DNA from 3 places in the Paenibacillus sp. Y412MC10 genome. Region 1 is predicted to be linked to each of the others. Evidence: predicted binding sites of a transcription regulator. Region 1 holds the regulator's gene; each other region holds the start of a gene.
The links. The regulator NrdR, encoded in region 1, represses ribonucleotide reductase genes. The targets are predictions, from matches to a motif close to AACACNATATATNGTGTT.
Positions count from the first base shown of each region.

Region 2: GYMC10_RS07965 (anaerobic ribonucleoside triphosphate reductase) is a predicted target of NrdR. The motif match lies at 2,361-2,378, and genes of this name have one in related genera.
Region 3: GYMC10_RS22455 (adenosylcobalamin-dependent ribonucleoside-diphosphate reductase) is a predicted target of NrdR. The motif match lies at 2,524-2,541, and genes of this name have one in related genera.

Region 1 is NC_013406.1:5,561,641-5,566,801, reverse strand. Features, by position in the region: gene mutM (DNA-formamidopyrimidine glycosylase) at 1-365, shown strand, start outside; gene GYMC10_RS24270 (MntP/YtaF family protein) at 487-1,227, shown strand; gene coaE (dephospho-CoA kinase) at 1,237-1,836, shown strand; gene GYMC10_RS24260 (lytic transglycosylase domain-containing protein) at 1,833-2,399, shown strand; gene GYMC10_RS24255 (alpha/beta-type small acid-soluble spore protein) at 2,468-2,695, opposite strand; gene nrdR (transcriptional regulator NrdR) at 2,843-3,316, shown strand; tRNA gene GYMC10_RS24245 (tRNA-Ala) at 3,505-3,577, shown strand; gene GYMC10_RS24240 (YhgE/Pip domain-containing protein) at 3,702-4,892, opposite strand; gene GYMC10_RS24235 (nuclear transport factor 2 family protein) at 5,145-5,161, opposite strand, start outside.
Region 2 is NC_013406.1:1,873,356-1,878,516, forward strand. Features, by position in the region: gene GYMC10_RS07950 (hypothetical protein) at 1-33, opposite strand, end outside; gene GYMC10_RS07955 (replication-associated recombination protein A) at 274-1,581, shown strand; gene GYMC10_RS07960 (PCYCGC domain-containing protein) at 1,639-2,178, shown strand; gene GYMC10_RS07965 (anaerobic ribonucleoside triphosphate reductase) at 2,413-4,647, shown strand; gene nrdG (anaerobic ribonucleoside-triphosphate reductase activating protein) at 4,644-5,147, shown strand.
Region 3 is NC_013406.1:5,139,314-5,144,474, reverse strand. Features, by position in the region: gene GYMC10_RS22470 (YqhG family protein) at 1-477, opposite strand, end outside; gene GYMC10_RS22465 (DEAD/DEAH box helicase) at 479-2,236, opposite strand; gene GYMC10_RS22455 (adenosylcobalamin-dependent ribonucleoside-diphosphate reductase) at 2,658-5,161, shown strand, end outside.

The DNA of each region.
Region 1 (5,161 bases):
CGAAGATCAAGGCGGTGCTGCTGAATCAGGCATATGTGGTCGGCATCGGCAATATATATGTTGATGAGGCCTTGTTCCGGGCCAAGATTCATCCGGAGCGGAACGCGAACAGCCTGAAGGACGCCGAGCTTAAGCGATTGTATCATGCGATCGTGGATACGTTGTCCGAAGCCGTCGACGCGGGCGGATCTTCCATCAAGTCCTATGTCAACGGGCAGGGCGAGATGGGGATGTTCCAGAACAGCCATCAGATTTACGGTCGGAAGGACAAGCCATGCCATGCGTGCGGCGGCCCGATTCATAAGATCGTGGTCGGCGGACGGGGGACCCATTACTGCCCGAAGTGTCAGCCGGTCAAGAAGTAATTGAATAGGCGTGCACCCATTCCTGCTCCCCCACATATAATGTGGAACATATGTGGAGCGCATCGGCAGCTCTTCTTCATGAATGAGCAGCTTGATGTGGAGCTTTGGAGGAGGGAAAAGGGTGCTCAGTCATATTTTCTCGTCTGCCCTGCTGGCGATGGCGTTAAGCCTGGACGGATTTGGGGCAGGGGTTACATACGGTCTGCGCAAAACAAGGATACCGCTGCTGTCTGTATTGATCATCTCGCTGTGTTCCGGTTTGGTGCTTGGCGTCTCCATGCAGGCAGGCGCGCTGCTGCAGCGGTTCTTATCCCCGTCTGCGGCATCCGTGATCGGAGCTGCCATATTGATACTGCTGGGCCTATGGTCTTTATATCAGCAGGTTCGGAGAACCAGCGAGCCTGAAGTGCAGCCGGCATCCGCCGTGGATTCTTCCGCATCGCTTACGGAAACGCCGGGAGCCATTCATCAAGGGACACCGCGTCGTGAAGTTACCACGGCAGGCCAAGAGCAGCTTCAGCGAGCGGTATTCTCCCTTGAAATACCGAAGATCGGCGTCGTCATTCAAATTCTCCGCAGCCCGACGAAAGCGGATCTGGACGACTCCGGCAGCATCTCTCCATGGGAGGCGATGTGGCTGGGGATCGCGCTGTCGCTCGATGCGTTCGGAGCCGGGCTCGGCGCAGCGATGCTGGGTTTCTCACCGCTAGGCACCGCAGCCGTGGTTTCCTTGTTCAGCGGGATATTTCTGGTGCTGGGCATGCGGGTCGGCCTCCGTTTTGCGGCCAAGGGAGGCATGCGTTTTATCTCGTATTTGCCTGCTTTTTTATTAGTTGTCATGGGTATAATGAAGCTGTTATGAGGTGAAGTCATGAATATCGGTTTAACCGGAGGAATTGCAACAGGCAAAAGCACCGTGTCCTCCATGTTGGCCATGAAGGGAGCGCTTCTCGTCGATGCGGATATCATCGCCCGGGAAGTGATGCTCCCGGGTCATCCGGTGCTGGGTAAAGTGACCGAACATTTTGGACAAGCGATCCTTTTTGAAGACGGTACGTTGAATCGAAAGAAGCTCGGGGAGATGATTTTCCATCATCCGGAGCAGAGGGCGGCATTGAATGAGATTACGCATCCGGCAATCCGGCAGGAAATCCGGGAACGGACGGAGGCGTATGAACGGCAGCATCCCGACCGGCTCGTGGTAGCGGATATTCCATTGCTGCTGGAGGCAAGGGAAGCCTATCCTTATCTGAAGCAGATCGCTGTTGTCTATGTCCCGCGCGAGCTGCAGCTTGCGCGTTTGATGGAGCGGGACGCTCTTACCCGGGAAGCGGCAGAGGCGCGTCTTAGCAGCCAGATGGACATTGAGCAGAAGAAGCTTCGAGCGGATATCCTGATCGATAACAGCGGCACGTTGGCCGAAACGCAGCAGCAGGTGGACAACCTGTGGAATAGGTTGGTTCAGTTATGAAGTGGCTTCGTAAAAAAAGGGTGCTGCTCCTGCTGTTCGTTTCTTTTGTAGCGCTGCTGTTCCTAAGCTCCAATTGGATGACCCTGCTGTATCCGATCCATTATAAGGATGAGATCCGCAAACATGCCGCATATTATGAGGTCGATCCGTTTCTGGTGGCCTCGATCATCCGGGTGGAAACGAATTTCAAGCCGGGCAAGGAATCCAAGAAGGGCGCGCTGGGCATTATGCAGCTGATGCCGGATACGGCGAACTGGGCGATGGAAATGGCCAAGCTCCCGTCGGTGAACCTGCTGAGCGTAAAGAATGAAGTGGATGCGAACATCCAGCTGGGCACCTGGTACATTCAGAATCTGCACAAGGAAATGGACGGCAATCCGATTGCCGCCATCGCCGCTTATAACGCGGGCCCGGGGAACGTCAAGAATTGGATCAACAAGGGCATGTGGGACGGAACCTATGAGAACGTGAAGAGTATACCCATCGGGGAAACCCGGCATTATGTACAGCGCGTGATTTATTATTATAATCAATATACGGATGTGTATAAGGGCGGCTTCTAAAGAAAAAAAGAGCGCTGGACAGGCTCTTACATCGAGCCGCCAACACTCCTTTTTTAAGGAAGAATCAATTATTGACCGGAGTATTGACCAGCCAATTGTTGCTCGGCCAGGGTTACAAGACGCTTTGTGATGTATCCCCCGATCGAACCGTTCTCATAGGAAGTCATGTTACCTTGGTATCCGTCTTGTGGAATGGAGATACCAAGTTCTTGAGCTACCTCGTACTTCAGTTGCTCAAGAGCAGCGTTTGCGCGAGGAACAACCAGGTTGTTGGAGTTGTTGTTGCTTTGTGCCATGTTAAGTTCACCTCCTTGGGTTGGTAAAAGTATTATGTCTCGGGTCTCGCATTTTCATAACATAAAAGACAAAAGTTTTGCTGGTAAATTTTTCTGACGCCCATTAAGGGCGAATCACGCTGAATACAAAGGAAGTGAAGACAACTTATGAAGTGTCCATATTGCAGTTATGCCGGAACGAAAGTGCTGGATTCCAGGCCTGCCAACGAGAATAAATCCATCCGCCGCCGCAGGGAATGCGAGCAGTGCAGCAAGAGATTCACAACCTTTGAAATGGTGGAGGAAACGCCGCTGATCGTCGTGAAAAAGGACGGAAGCCGCGAAGAGTTCAGCCGGGAGAAGGTGCTCCGCGGTTTGATAAGGGCATGCGAGAAGCGTCCGGTATCCGTGGACCAGCTGGATATGATCGTATCGGATGTCGAGAAGGCGCTGCGCAATACCGCGGCGGCGGAAGTGGAGAGCCGCCAGATCGGGGAGCTTCTGATGGAGCGGTTATATCCTGTCGACGAGGTGGCTTACGTTCGGTTTGCGTCCGTATACCGGCAGTTCAAGGATATCAATATGTTCATGAAGGAACTGAAAAGCCTGCTGTCCAAGGATACGGACGTCCAGGAGCTGTAAGAGCGCCACGGTTCTTAAAGTTCTTAAATGACCCTGGTGCTCTTCCGGCGCTTTCATGGCGCCAAACTCTCAACATCGATAAGTGACATTATATAGAGAAGGAAAAAAGGCACTGCGCATTATCAAAAAAGTTCTGAAAAAGTGTTGACATGCCTGCTGATTTTTTATATGATATAGAAGTCGCTTACGGGGCCTTAGCTCAGCTGGGAGAGCGCATCGCTGGCAGCGATGAGGTCAGGGGTTCGATCCCCCTAGGCTCCATACGAAGAGAAACCCTTGAGAAATCAAGGGTTTTTTTGTTTTTATAACTTTTTAATACTTCCCAGAAAATTTAATTATAACATGAGCGTAAAAAAAAGGAGGTACAACGCATCGTTGATTGTTCTTACTTTATTGTATCGCCTGTAACAGAAGTAGGGGCGGCATCTGTCGCTCGATTTGCCTTAAATCCGGAAGAGAGCAGCAAGACCAAAAATCCACCGGCGACGCCCCACAAAATCAAGGCGTTTGAGTGAGCTGCGTCCAGTCCGCCGAAGTACATTACTTCCCGTAGCCCTCCTGCCGCGAACCGCAGTGGCGTCCACGAATAGATCCAATCTCGCGTCGTCTGCGACAAGAACTCCGGAGCCATGTTCAGAAGCGGCACCGAGAAGAACATCAGCAGTACGAGCAGCGGTATTGCACGGAATCCGATCCAATTCAGCAAGGAAGATTGCAACAAGAAGAACGCCGATCCAGCCAACCATAAGAACAACCACGTCTCCCCCGCGTTCGCCAGTTCCATGCCGTACCACGACGAAGCCATCCATATGGTGAAGCATGAGGCAATGCCGACGATCGCAAGCCCCCCGATAGCTTGCAGCGCGCTGACTGTCCATCTCCTTGAACCCGCGGCGACCGCCTTCTGGCTAGCCAGGAGCAAGACGACTCCGGTCACCATGCTGCCGATCCATATAATCTGGGTAAACAAACCCGGCGCATTCCCCGCCGCATGATTCACTCCCGGTGGATGCACGACTTCCTCCTGAACGTTCACCGGTGTCATTAAAGCTTTAGCCGTCTCAATGGGAATTTGCTCCGTTTGCTGTCCGATCTGCCCAAGCAGCTGCTGCAACAGTTCCCCATTGATCATGTTCATCGCTTGCCCCATTGCCTGTCTTACGACCATCGAGGCTTGGGTGTTCATACCCTCGTTGGAGATGATTCTCACATTAGGGTGAATCGGCGAGTGAGTCGCTAACGAGAGTAAACCGCTGCTCAGATCCGCCGGAATCACCATCGCTCCGTAATATTCGCGTTTATCCAGTCCTTCCCGAGCCTTTTCCTCGGAATCCACGACATGCCAGACAAACGGCATTGCCGGGCTCGACAGCAACCTTTCCCGGATCATTTCCCCTATCGCAAACGTTTCTCCAGTCGGCAGCTCCGCCGGCTGGTCAAGGATAACGAGGGCCACCGGGACCTCCTTTGGCTTCGATCCAAGCACCGATCCCATCATCGCTACCCCGAATACGGTCAACACGATCAGGACGAGCACCATTCCCAGCCACATCATTTTTTGTGTCAGCATTTTCATGATCCACTACTCCTTGTTCTTTATAATGAACATATGGTTGACTATCAACGGCAATGTTCATTTGTGAAGGGCTACCATATAATATGGCTGCATCACACGGTCACTTCATGGCAATGAACAAAAATAGCGTTGCTGCAGCAACGCTTCTGTATCTTTTTGATTACAAAATTGATTGCTCAAGTACATTCGTGAAGCGCAAGACATCACCGCACTTACATTTCGGCAATGCCTTGCGATTTAGCCACACAAATTTCAAAATCTACTGTTCG
Region 2 (5,161 bases), 3.4 Mb from region 1:
CAATTTGCGAACGGATTTTTTGCGAGTCGTCATCACATTCTCCCCAGATCAGGTTTTTCTAATGTTTCCCTATTATATGAAACGCTCCCGGTCCGATAAAAGTTGGATATGATCAAAATAAGCTGCAATATCCGAACCATGGGACGACTGAAGCGTAGGACAGGAACTTACCGTAGCGCAGGCACGGCGAATGCGAATATGATATGATAGAGCGTGATGGATTGGATTGAAACGACTTATTTTTGCACCGATATCAGACAAGGAAGTGTTGTCATGGATTTATTCAGTATCGGGCGTGAAGGGGACCGGAATTCCCGGCTGCTGGCCGATCGGATGCGCCCTTCGTCGCTGGATGAATATATAGGACAAGAGCATATAATCGGACCGGGCAAACTGCTCCGGCGGGCCATAGAGGCGGACCAGGTTTCGTCGATTTTATTGTACGGCCCGCCTGGTTGCGGCAAAACAACGCTTGCGCATATCATTTCCCAGCAAACGAAAGGGCATTTCGTTCGGCTGAACGCGGTGGAAGCCACGGTCAAGGACGTTAGGGAAGTCATTGAACAAGCCCAGAGCAACCGCAGCCTGTACGGCACCAAAACAATCCTGTTTTTGGATGAGGTGCACCGGTTCAACAGCTCCAGACAGGATGCGCTGCTGCCTGCCGTGGAGAACGGCACGATCATATTTATCGGCGCGACGACCGAGAACCCCTTTCATTACGTCAACGGAGCTTTAATGAGCCGCTCCACCTTGTTTCAGCTTCAGCCGCTGACCAAGGACCATTCCATGATTGCGATGCGGCGCGCGCTGATCGATCAAGACAAGGGTCTTGGATTCATGGATCTCAAGGCAGATGAGGAAGCGCTGGAGCACATTGCAGCCATGGCGAACGGGGATATCCGGCGTGCACTCAATGCGCTGGAGCTGGCAGCGATGACGACGCCTCCGGATTCCACCGGTACGGTTCATATTACGCTCGAGGTGGCCGAGGAATCGATTCGCCGACCTACCGTGCGTGCGGACGAGTCCACGCAGTACGATGTGCTGTCCGCCTTTCACAAGAGCATTCGGGGCTCCAGCGATGCGGCGCTGTTCTGGTTTTTGTATGCGGTCGAAAAGCTCGGCATGGACCCGATGGTGTTCATCCGCCGCCTGATTGCTGCCAGCAGCGAGGATATCGGGCTTGCCAATCCCCAAGCCATGGTGCAGGCGGTAAGCGCATTGGATGCCTACCGGAACAACGGCTGGCCGGAAGCCAAGCTGAACATCGCTCAGGCGATCCTGTTCGCCGTGGAGAGCCCGAAATCCGATGGCGTTGTATCCGCCATATCCCGCGCGATGTCCGCCATGGATGAAGTGAAATCGGCGGAGGTTCCGCTGCATCTGCGCGATGCGCATTACTCGGGGGCGGTTAAGCTGGGACATGTCGGCTACAAGTACCCGCACGATTATCCGGGCCATTACGTGAAGCAGGAGTATTTGCCGAAGGAGCTCTCCCGCCGGGTGTTCTATCAGGCCACGGAGCAGGGGAACGAAGCCAAGATCGCCCACAACCAGCGATTACGACGCGAAGAATAGGGTCGTACGGCGATAACGGGATTTACGGCCGCTAGCTTAATTAAATGGAGGAAATGAATGATGAGAACAGGGAAACAACGGTTTGTCATCCTGCTGCTGTCCGCCGGCCTTATGCTGAGCGGCTGTTCGGGAAAAAGCGCCCAGGAGCAGGTCGCAGGTGGACAGGCAGCCGAGGCGGCGCATGAGCACGGACATCAGACGCAGTTGTCCAACGGGGATATCCAGGAGGCGACGTCTTCGATCGATGAGCTGCCGACCTTTTTGAAGAGCCAGACCAGCGAGCTCCAAACGATTTATGCTTTGTCCGCGCAGGTGAGTGATGTCCTGAAATACATTCCTTGTTACTGCGGCTGCGGGGAAAGTGCCGGTCATGAGAGCAACCTGAACTGTTTTATCGATGAGATTCAGGAGGACGGCACCGTGGTATGGGACGATCATGGCACCCGTTGCGGGGTGTGCCTGGACATTGCCGTGGAATCTGCCAAAATGAGCAGCGAGGGCAAGAGCCTGACGGAGATTCGGACCGCAATCGATGAGAAATACAGCACAGGTTATGCTAAGCCGACACCAACCCCGATGCCGCCTGCAGAAAGTTAATCCTGCTGAGGCTAAACAAGAAGGTACCCGATGTGATCAATGGATCACTCGAGTGCCTTTTTTCTGTTGGGCACTATCCCCTTCGGGGTTAAGCGTAAGTGCAGCCCTATTCGATTTTAAAGACCGACCATCGTGACCTATATCACAGCACGAAACTATATATGGATGTAAATTAATGAAACAAAACTATATATAGTGTGTTAACGATATGAAGAAGAGGAGTTGTTCCTATTCATGAAGGTCATGAAGAGAGACGGATGCCTGGTAAAATTTGAGACGATCCGAATCGTGGAGGCGGTGGATAGAGCGTTTATGGCGGTGGAGGGTGTTTCCCGCAAGGATGCTTCCTTGCGGATTGGAGATGAGGTTGCCCATGCCACTGCGGGGATGGAACAGGTTAGCGTGGAGGAGATTCAAGATATCGTTGTGGAGCATTTGCAAAGCACGGGTTATCCCGAAGTAGCATCTGCCTATCAACATTACAGGGAGGCCCGCGATCTGGAGCGGATGCGGCGGGGAGAGCTTTATAAGATCAGCAGGGATGTGATCGGGGTAACCGATTTGGACCTGCTGCGGGAGAACGCGAATCTGAACGGGGAATCCTTCAGCGGAAAAATGAGCCGGATCGGCTCCGAATACGCCAAATGGATGGCAAGCAAATTCATCCTGCCGACAGAGCTCACGAGAGCGGTGAGGGATGGGTATGTATACGTTCATGACCTGGACCAGTATGCGCTGGGAACGACGAACTGCATCTTCATTCCGTTCGACCGGTTGCTGGCCAAGGGCTTCAATACCGGTAACGGATCGGTCAGGCCGCCGCAGAGCATCATGACCGCCATGGCGCTGGTAGCCATCATCTTTCAATCCCAGCAGAACAGCCAATTCGGCGGCGTGTCCGGCAGCAAAATCGATTGGGATCTCGCGCCGTATGTCGGCAAATCGTTTCGTCGGCATTTTCGCAAAGGGCTGGCCTACTTCGGAGAAGCGGGGCTGGGAGAGGATCGGCCGTATGAACGAGCTCTTGAGGATCACGAAATATACATAGACAATGAGCAGCTGAAGGACACATATCCGCGAATATACCATTATGCCTATAATGAAACGGTGAATGAAGCAAAGCAGGCCGCGGAATCCTTGATCCATAATTTGAATACGATGAGCAGCCGGGCCGGCGGACAAATTCCTTTCACTTCGTTGAATTACGGCATGTGCACGTCAACCGAAGGAAGGCTGGTTTCCCACGCCCTGCTGGATGCCACAATGAAGGGGCTCGGCGGGGGAGAGACGCCGATATTTCCGCAGCATATTTTCCAGTGCAAGCAGGGGGTCAACCAGGCGGAAGGCGAGCCGAATTACGACCTGTTCCTGAAAGCCGTCGAGTGCTCCAGCCGCAGGCTCTACCCGAATTTCGTCAACGTGGACGCGTCGTTTAATCTCGTCTATTATAACCCGGGCGAACCGGACACGATTATTGCCACCATGGGCTGCAGGACCCGCACGATTTCGGATCGCTTTGGGCGAAACCGCCTGAGCGGCAAGGGCAACCTGTCCTTTAATACGATCAATTTGGTCCGGCTCGGGATTGAACATGGCATCGTCCAAGGGAAGCGGGAAGTGCCGGACCTGAACCGTTTCTATCAACAGCTGGATCATTATATGAGCATTGCGGTGGAGGGCTTGATTCACCGTTACGAGCTGCAGGCCGACCAACCGGCCAAAGCGTCCGATTTCATGATGCGGGAGGGCGTTTGGGAAGGCGGCGAGGCGCTGGCGCCTGAGGATAAGGTGCGCGAGCTGATCAAGCACGGCACCCTGGCGCTTGGATTTATCGGGCTGGCCGAATGCCTGAAGGCGTTGACAGGACGGCATCACGGCGAGGATGAGAACAGCCGCGGGCTGGGGATCGAGATCATCCGGCATATGCGCCGGTTTTGCGATGCAGCCGGTGAAAGGTATAACCTGAACATCACGCTGTTTGCCACGCCGGCAGAAGGGTTATCCGGGAAATTCACGAAGCTCGACCGGCAGACCTTCGGGGTGATCGAGGGAGTGACTGACCGCGAATATTACACGAACTCTTTTCATATACCCGTGTACTATCCGATGGCCGCCTACCGCAAAATCCGTTCCGAAGCTCCTTTTCATGAGTTGTGCAACGCCGGAGCGATTTCGTATGTGGAGCTGGACGGCAACGCAAGGCAGAATACGGCTGCTTTCCGGGACATCGTGCAGTTTGCCCTGCAGCAGAACATCGGATATTTCTCCGTTAACCATCCCGTCGACCGGTGCCCGGCATGCAACTACGAAGGCATTATCGGAAGTGCGTGCCCTGGATGCGGCGCCTTGGAGGCGGATGGAAACTTCCAGCGGCTGCGGAGGGTAACGGGATATTTAACGGGCAATTATACGGAGCGCTTCAATTCGGCCAAGCAGGCCGAGGTTCGGGATCGGGTGAAACACCTGTGAATGTGTGCGGATACATCCCCGAAAGCATCAACGAAGGCCCCGGACTTCGTGCGGTTCTATTCGTGAGCGGCTGCCGCCATGCCTGCGCCGGATGTTTTAATACGGATTCCTGGGACTTTGAAGCGGGGGAGCCCTTTACCGAAGAAATGTCAGCGGCGATACTGCAGGATATCCTAGACAACCCTTTGCTGGATGGCGTGACCTTATGCGGTGGAGACCCCTTCTTCTCCCCGGAAGAATGTACGGCATTCGTACGCAGGCTCAGGACCCTCTGTCCCGCGAAAAACGTATGGGCCTACACGGGGTTCACCTTCGAAGCACTGATAAGGCAGCCGAAGCTGCGCGAGTTGGCCTTGCTGTGCGATGTCATCGTTGACGGCAAATTCGAGTTGGAGCGCAGGGATGTCTCGCTTCCTTTCCGGGGCAGCTCGAATCAGCGTTTCATCGATGTAGCCGCCAGCATGGAGCAGGGAGTGACCGTGGAGTATATTCTTCGCTAGCACGCAAAAAAAAG
Region 3 (5,161 bases), 420 kb from region 1:
GGAACGGCCCCGGGGACGCGGTTCTGCATCCCGCTGCTGGAACAGATACACGCATTTGCCCTCTTCGCGGGAGGCATTCCAAATCTGGGCCAGCCGGCTGCTGCCGTAGCCGATATTCTCCCGCTGAATCCGGCCTGGCCCCAAGATCGGCAGTACCGGGGCGTTCCCGTAATAGCGCGCCAGCAGCGGATCCTGTGCAGGTGCGTTAAGCTGGGTTTTGGCTTTGGCTTCTTCCGCCTTGGCGAGCCGTTCGTCGTATTTTTCCGGATCAAACACGAAGTTGAACGACAGCGTTTCGGCGGGAGCCCCGGTACGTTCCACGAACCCCCAGTAATAGGGGCGGTTGGTGAGCATTTTGTCTGCCTGCGGCGACAGTTTCACGGTGACATGCTCGGGCGATTTTTCGATGACGGTGCATTCGGTGGCTTCCAAATAGGCCATGAAGTGCTGCTGCACCTCCTGCGGCGTCATGGTCATATTAGGCTTCTTCCTCTCTGAGAGTTTCTTCGGCCGCGCTTTCCAGCTCGACGTCCTGCTTGATATGGTGAATGGAGTCGCCCAATGTGCTGATGCGCTGGCGGATTTCATCATCATTGCCGGACTCCAGCATGATTTTGTACAGGCTCTTCTCGATCGATTCCTTCTTCTCGAAGCGCTCCAGGATAACGTCAAGCCCGCCGATGACCATCTCGAACATGTTGATCTTCTCGTGCAGCAGGTTCAGGATATGCTCCTCGATGGTTCCCGAAGTCGACAGGTTGTAGATCTTCACGTCATTGGTCTGGCCTAGACGGTGCACGCGTCCGATCCGCTGCTCGACCCGCATCGGATTCCAGGGCAGATCAAAGTTGATCATATGGTGGCAGAATTGCAGGTTGATGCCTTCGCCGCCGGCTTCCGTCGCGATCATGACCTGCGCTTTGCCGCGGAAAAGGTCCATCATCCAGTCCTTCTTGCCGCGGTTCATGCCGCCCCGGTACGGGACGGAGACCAGCCCGTGATCGCGGAAATAATTGAGCAAGTATTCCTGCGTGGCCCGATATTCCGTGAACACGATGACCTTCTCGTTCATTTGCTGAATGAGCTCGATGGCTTTTTCCGCCTTGGTGTTTGCTTTGATGGCCTTGATGAGATAGACGAGCTCCCAAATTTTATCGCGCAGCGGAGAGTCCTCCGGCAGCTTCTTGGACAGATTAACAAGGGTCACGAAGACGGCATCCCGGCTGCTGCATACTTCCCGCTGCAGGGTGACGAGCGACAGCATACTGCTTAAATTTCCCCCAGCTGCCTGATACTGATCTTTGACGAAGGACGTAACGCCGTCGTATAATGACTGTTCTTCAGGCGAAAGGCTGAGTCCCACGTTGCGGACGGACCGCTTCGTGAACTTCACTTCGCCTTCGCCCCGACGGTTTCGGATCATGACCTTGGACAGCTCATCCTTGAGCTGGTCCTGGTTCTTCGGTCTTCGTTTATCCACGACAAAATTAGCGGCAAACTGTCCCTGGCCGCCAAGCTGGCCCGGTTTCAGCAGCGTGATGAGATTGAAGAGCTCGCTGAGGTCGTTCTGCACCGGCGTGGCGGTGAGCAGGAGACAGTATTTTTTGCGCAGCTTTTGGATGAATTGATAATTGGATGTTTTCTTGTTCTTGAGCTTGTGCGCTTCATCGATGATGAGCATGTCGTATTCCTGGTTCAGCAGAATCTCCTGATGCGGATCGCGCTTGGCCGTGTCCATGGAGGCGACAACGATGTCATTGCCCCAGGAGTATGCTTTTTTCTGCGCGACCGCGGGAATGCCGAACTTGGAGTTCAGCTCGCGGACCCATTGCAGAACCAGGGAAGCAGGTACGAGAATCAGCACTTTGGATACCAGTCCGCGCACGATGTATTCTTTTAAAATAAGACCGGCTTCAATCGTCTTGCCAAGTCCCACCTCATCCGCCAAAATGGCTCTGCCCGACATCTCGAACAAAACGCGTCTTGCGGTATCGGTCTGATGGGGGAGCGGGGATAAACCGCCAAGGTGCTTGAGGCACTGCAGTTCTTCAAAGCTTGTAACGAGGCGCGATTTCTCGCCCTCAACGGCAAGCTGGGCCAGACGATAGTCACCCCAAGGGCCTCCTTTGTCCAGTCGGCCAGAGAGATCGTCAAACCAAGAACGGTCGATCTGCAATGGAACGGGAAGGCGCGGGTCGAAAATCATGCCTGAGTCGGCAGATGGCTGTTGGTTCATGTCGATCTCCTCCTGTGATGAAAGATTCCGGGCCAGCGGTGTATATGTAGTATGGACGAAAAAAGAAGTCTTCATAACCTTGCACGGATTCGGCAGCCGCGGAATACCTTATAGAGCGCACGGCTGCTGGAATTGGATATTTTCATCCTTTTTTTTCATAGGGATCAGCGAAAAAGAGAGCGAGAGGAAGAAAGCGGAAGCTTGCGCGCGGGAGCTTGGAACTGTCGGCTTAATTTTCACATTATCGGCATAGTTAACCTATATATAGTGTAGTATAATGAATAAATAGCACTATATGTGGTGTATATAGTGGTTTTGGATGTTTGACCGGCTACATAACAGGTTATGTTGTTGGTGAGCACATACTTGGGAATCTTTTAAATTTTATATCTTATATAGGAGGTAGTTGCACTTGAGTACGATGCAGAATCAGCGGCTGGAAGGTTTAAGCGAGAAGATCTTTTTGGACCGGTATGCCTGGAAGGATGCGGACACCAACAACGCCAAGGTCGGCGACGTGGTGCTCGTGCTGACAAAGGATGATCCTAAATTTCCGACCAAGGAAGTTGGCGAAATCGTGAAACGCGAAGGCCGCAAGGTCACCGTGAAGACACGGAAGGGCGAGCTTGTGGAGTCGGATGTGGAGAAGCTGACGTTAACCATCGAGAAAACGCCGGAAGAAATGTGGGATCGACTCGCGGCCGCCATGTCATCGGTTGAGGCAACGCCGGAACTGCAGGAAGAGTGGCGCGGGAAATTCCGCGAGATTCTGGATGATTGGAAGCTGGTCCCGGGCGGACGGATTGCGGCCGGAGCGGGTGCAAGCGATGAATTGACGCTGTTCAACTGTTACGTCATTCCTTCCCCGAAGGACAGCCGGGGCGGCATCATGGAAACCCTGAGCGAGATGACCGAGATTATGGCGCGCGGCGGCGGTGTCGGCATCAACTTGTCTTCCCTTCGTCCTCGGCGCGCGATCGTTAGAGGCGTGAACGGCTCCTCCAGCGGTGCGGTATCGTGGGGCGGATTGTTCAGTTATACGACAGGCCTGATCGAGCAGGGCGGAAGCCGCCGCGGCGCGCTCATGTTGATGATGAACGATTGGCACCCGGACGTGGAGGATTTCATTACGGTGAAGCAGACGATGGGACAAGTCACGAACGCGAACCTGTCGGTATGCGTCAGCAACGATTTCATGAAAGCCGTGAAGGAAGATCTGGACTGGGAGCTCGTGTTCCCGGATACCACCGATCCCGATTACGATGAGCTGTGGGACGGCGATTTGGATAAATGGAAGAAAGCCGGACGCCGCATCATTCCATATAAAACGGTTAAAGCACGCGAGGTATGGCACACCATTATCGAATCCGCATGGAAATCGGCAGAGCCGGGCGTGGTCTTCATGGAATACTACAACCAGATGTCCAACAGCTGGTATTTCAACCCGATCATCTGTACCAACCCTTGCGGCGAGCAGGGACTTCCGGGCTGGGGCGTATGCAACCTGTCCGCGATGAACCTGTCGAAGTTCTACGACGAAGCGAATCATGACGTCGCATGGGATGAGCTGGCTACGACGACGCGTTACTCCGTGCGTTTCCTGGATAATGTCATCGACCGGACGCCTTACCATTTCGAAGAAAACGAATTGAACCAGAAAAAAGAGCGCCGCGTAGGCCTCGGAACAATGGGTCTGGCCGAGCTGATGATCAAGCTGAACATCCGTTACGGCAGCCCGGAATCGCTGGAGTTCCTGGATAAGCTGTATGGCTTCATCGCGCGCGAAGCGTATCTTGCATCCGCGGATATTGCCGAGGAGAAGGGCTCGTTCCAGGCATTCGATGCCGAACTGTATCTGCAAAGCGGTTTCATGAAAAATATGGCCGAGGTGTATCCGGAAGTTGCCGAAGCGGTCCGCAAAAAAGGCGCCCGCAACGTTACCGTCATTACCCAAGCGCCGACGGGAAGCACGGGTACGATGGTTGGAACTTCGACGGGCATCGAACCGTACTTTGCCTTCAAATACTTCCGTCAAAGCCGTCTCGGCTTCGACGAGCAGTTCGTGCCGATTGCTCAGGATTGGCTGGACAGCCATCCGGGCGAAGAGCTTCCGGACTATTACGTCACCGCGATGAGTCTCTCCGCCGAGGATCACATCCGCGTGCAGGCGGCGATTCAGCGCTGGGTGGACAGCTCCATCTCGAAGACGGCGAACTGTCCGTCCGACTTCACGGTTGAAGATACGAAACGCCTGTATGAGTTGGCATTCGATCTGGGATGCAAAGGCGTTACAATCTACCGCGACGGCAGCCGCGACGTGCAGGTCTTGCAGACGGAGAAAAAAGAAGACAAAGCCGCCGAAGCGACAACAGCTTCTACCGCGGAAGCGGCGCTGGAGCAAAGCGCGGCAGGCCAAGCCGCTGAGGAAACGGCGAGCGTGGAGCCGGCTGCTGCAAGCGTGGTCGTGACAGCCTCGCCGAGCAAGAGCGGACTGGATAAACAATACAAGAAGCGTCCGCAAGTGCTGCGCGGCGCAACCTATAAAATGAACACGCCGTTCGGCATGGCCTACATCACAATCAATGATCTGGACGGCATTCCAAGCGAAATCTTCCTGAACGTCGGCAAAGCCGGATCGGATGTGTTCGCGATGGCGGAAGCCCTGGGCCGCGTATGCTCCCTGTTCCTCCGTTACGGGGACCACGGCAACAAGGTGGAGCTGCTGATCAAGCACCTCAAGGGCATCGGCGGCACCGGCGCGATCGGCTTCGGCGCGAACCGCGTCGAGTCCATCGCCGACGCCGTGGCGAAGGCGCTCGAGACGCACGTGGCCAACAACGCCGAGGCGGATCATGACCATGATCCGGCACCGGTCGCAGCCACGATGGCGCCTGCCGATGCAGGCGAAGGCGGGGCAACGGCAGC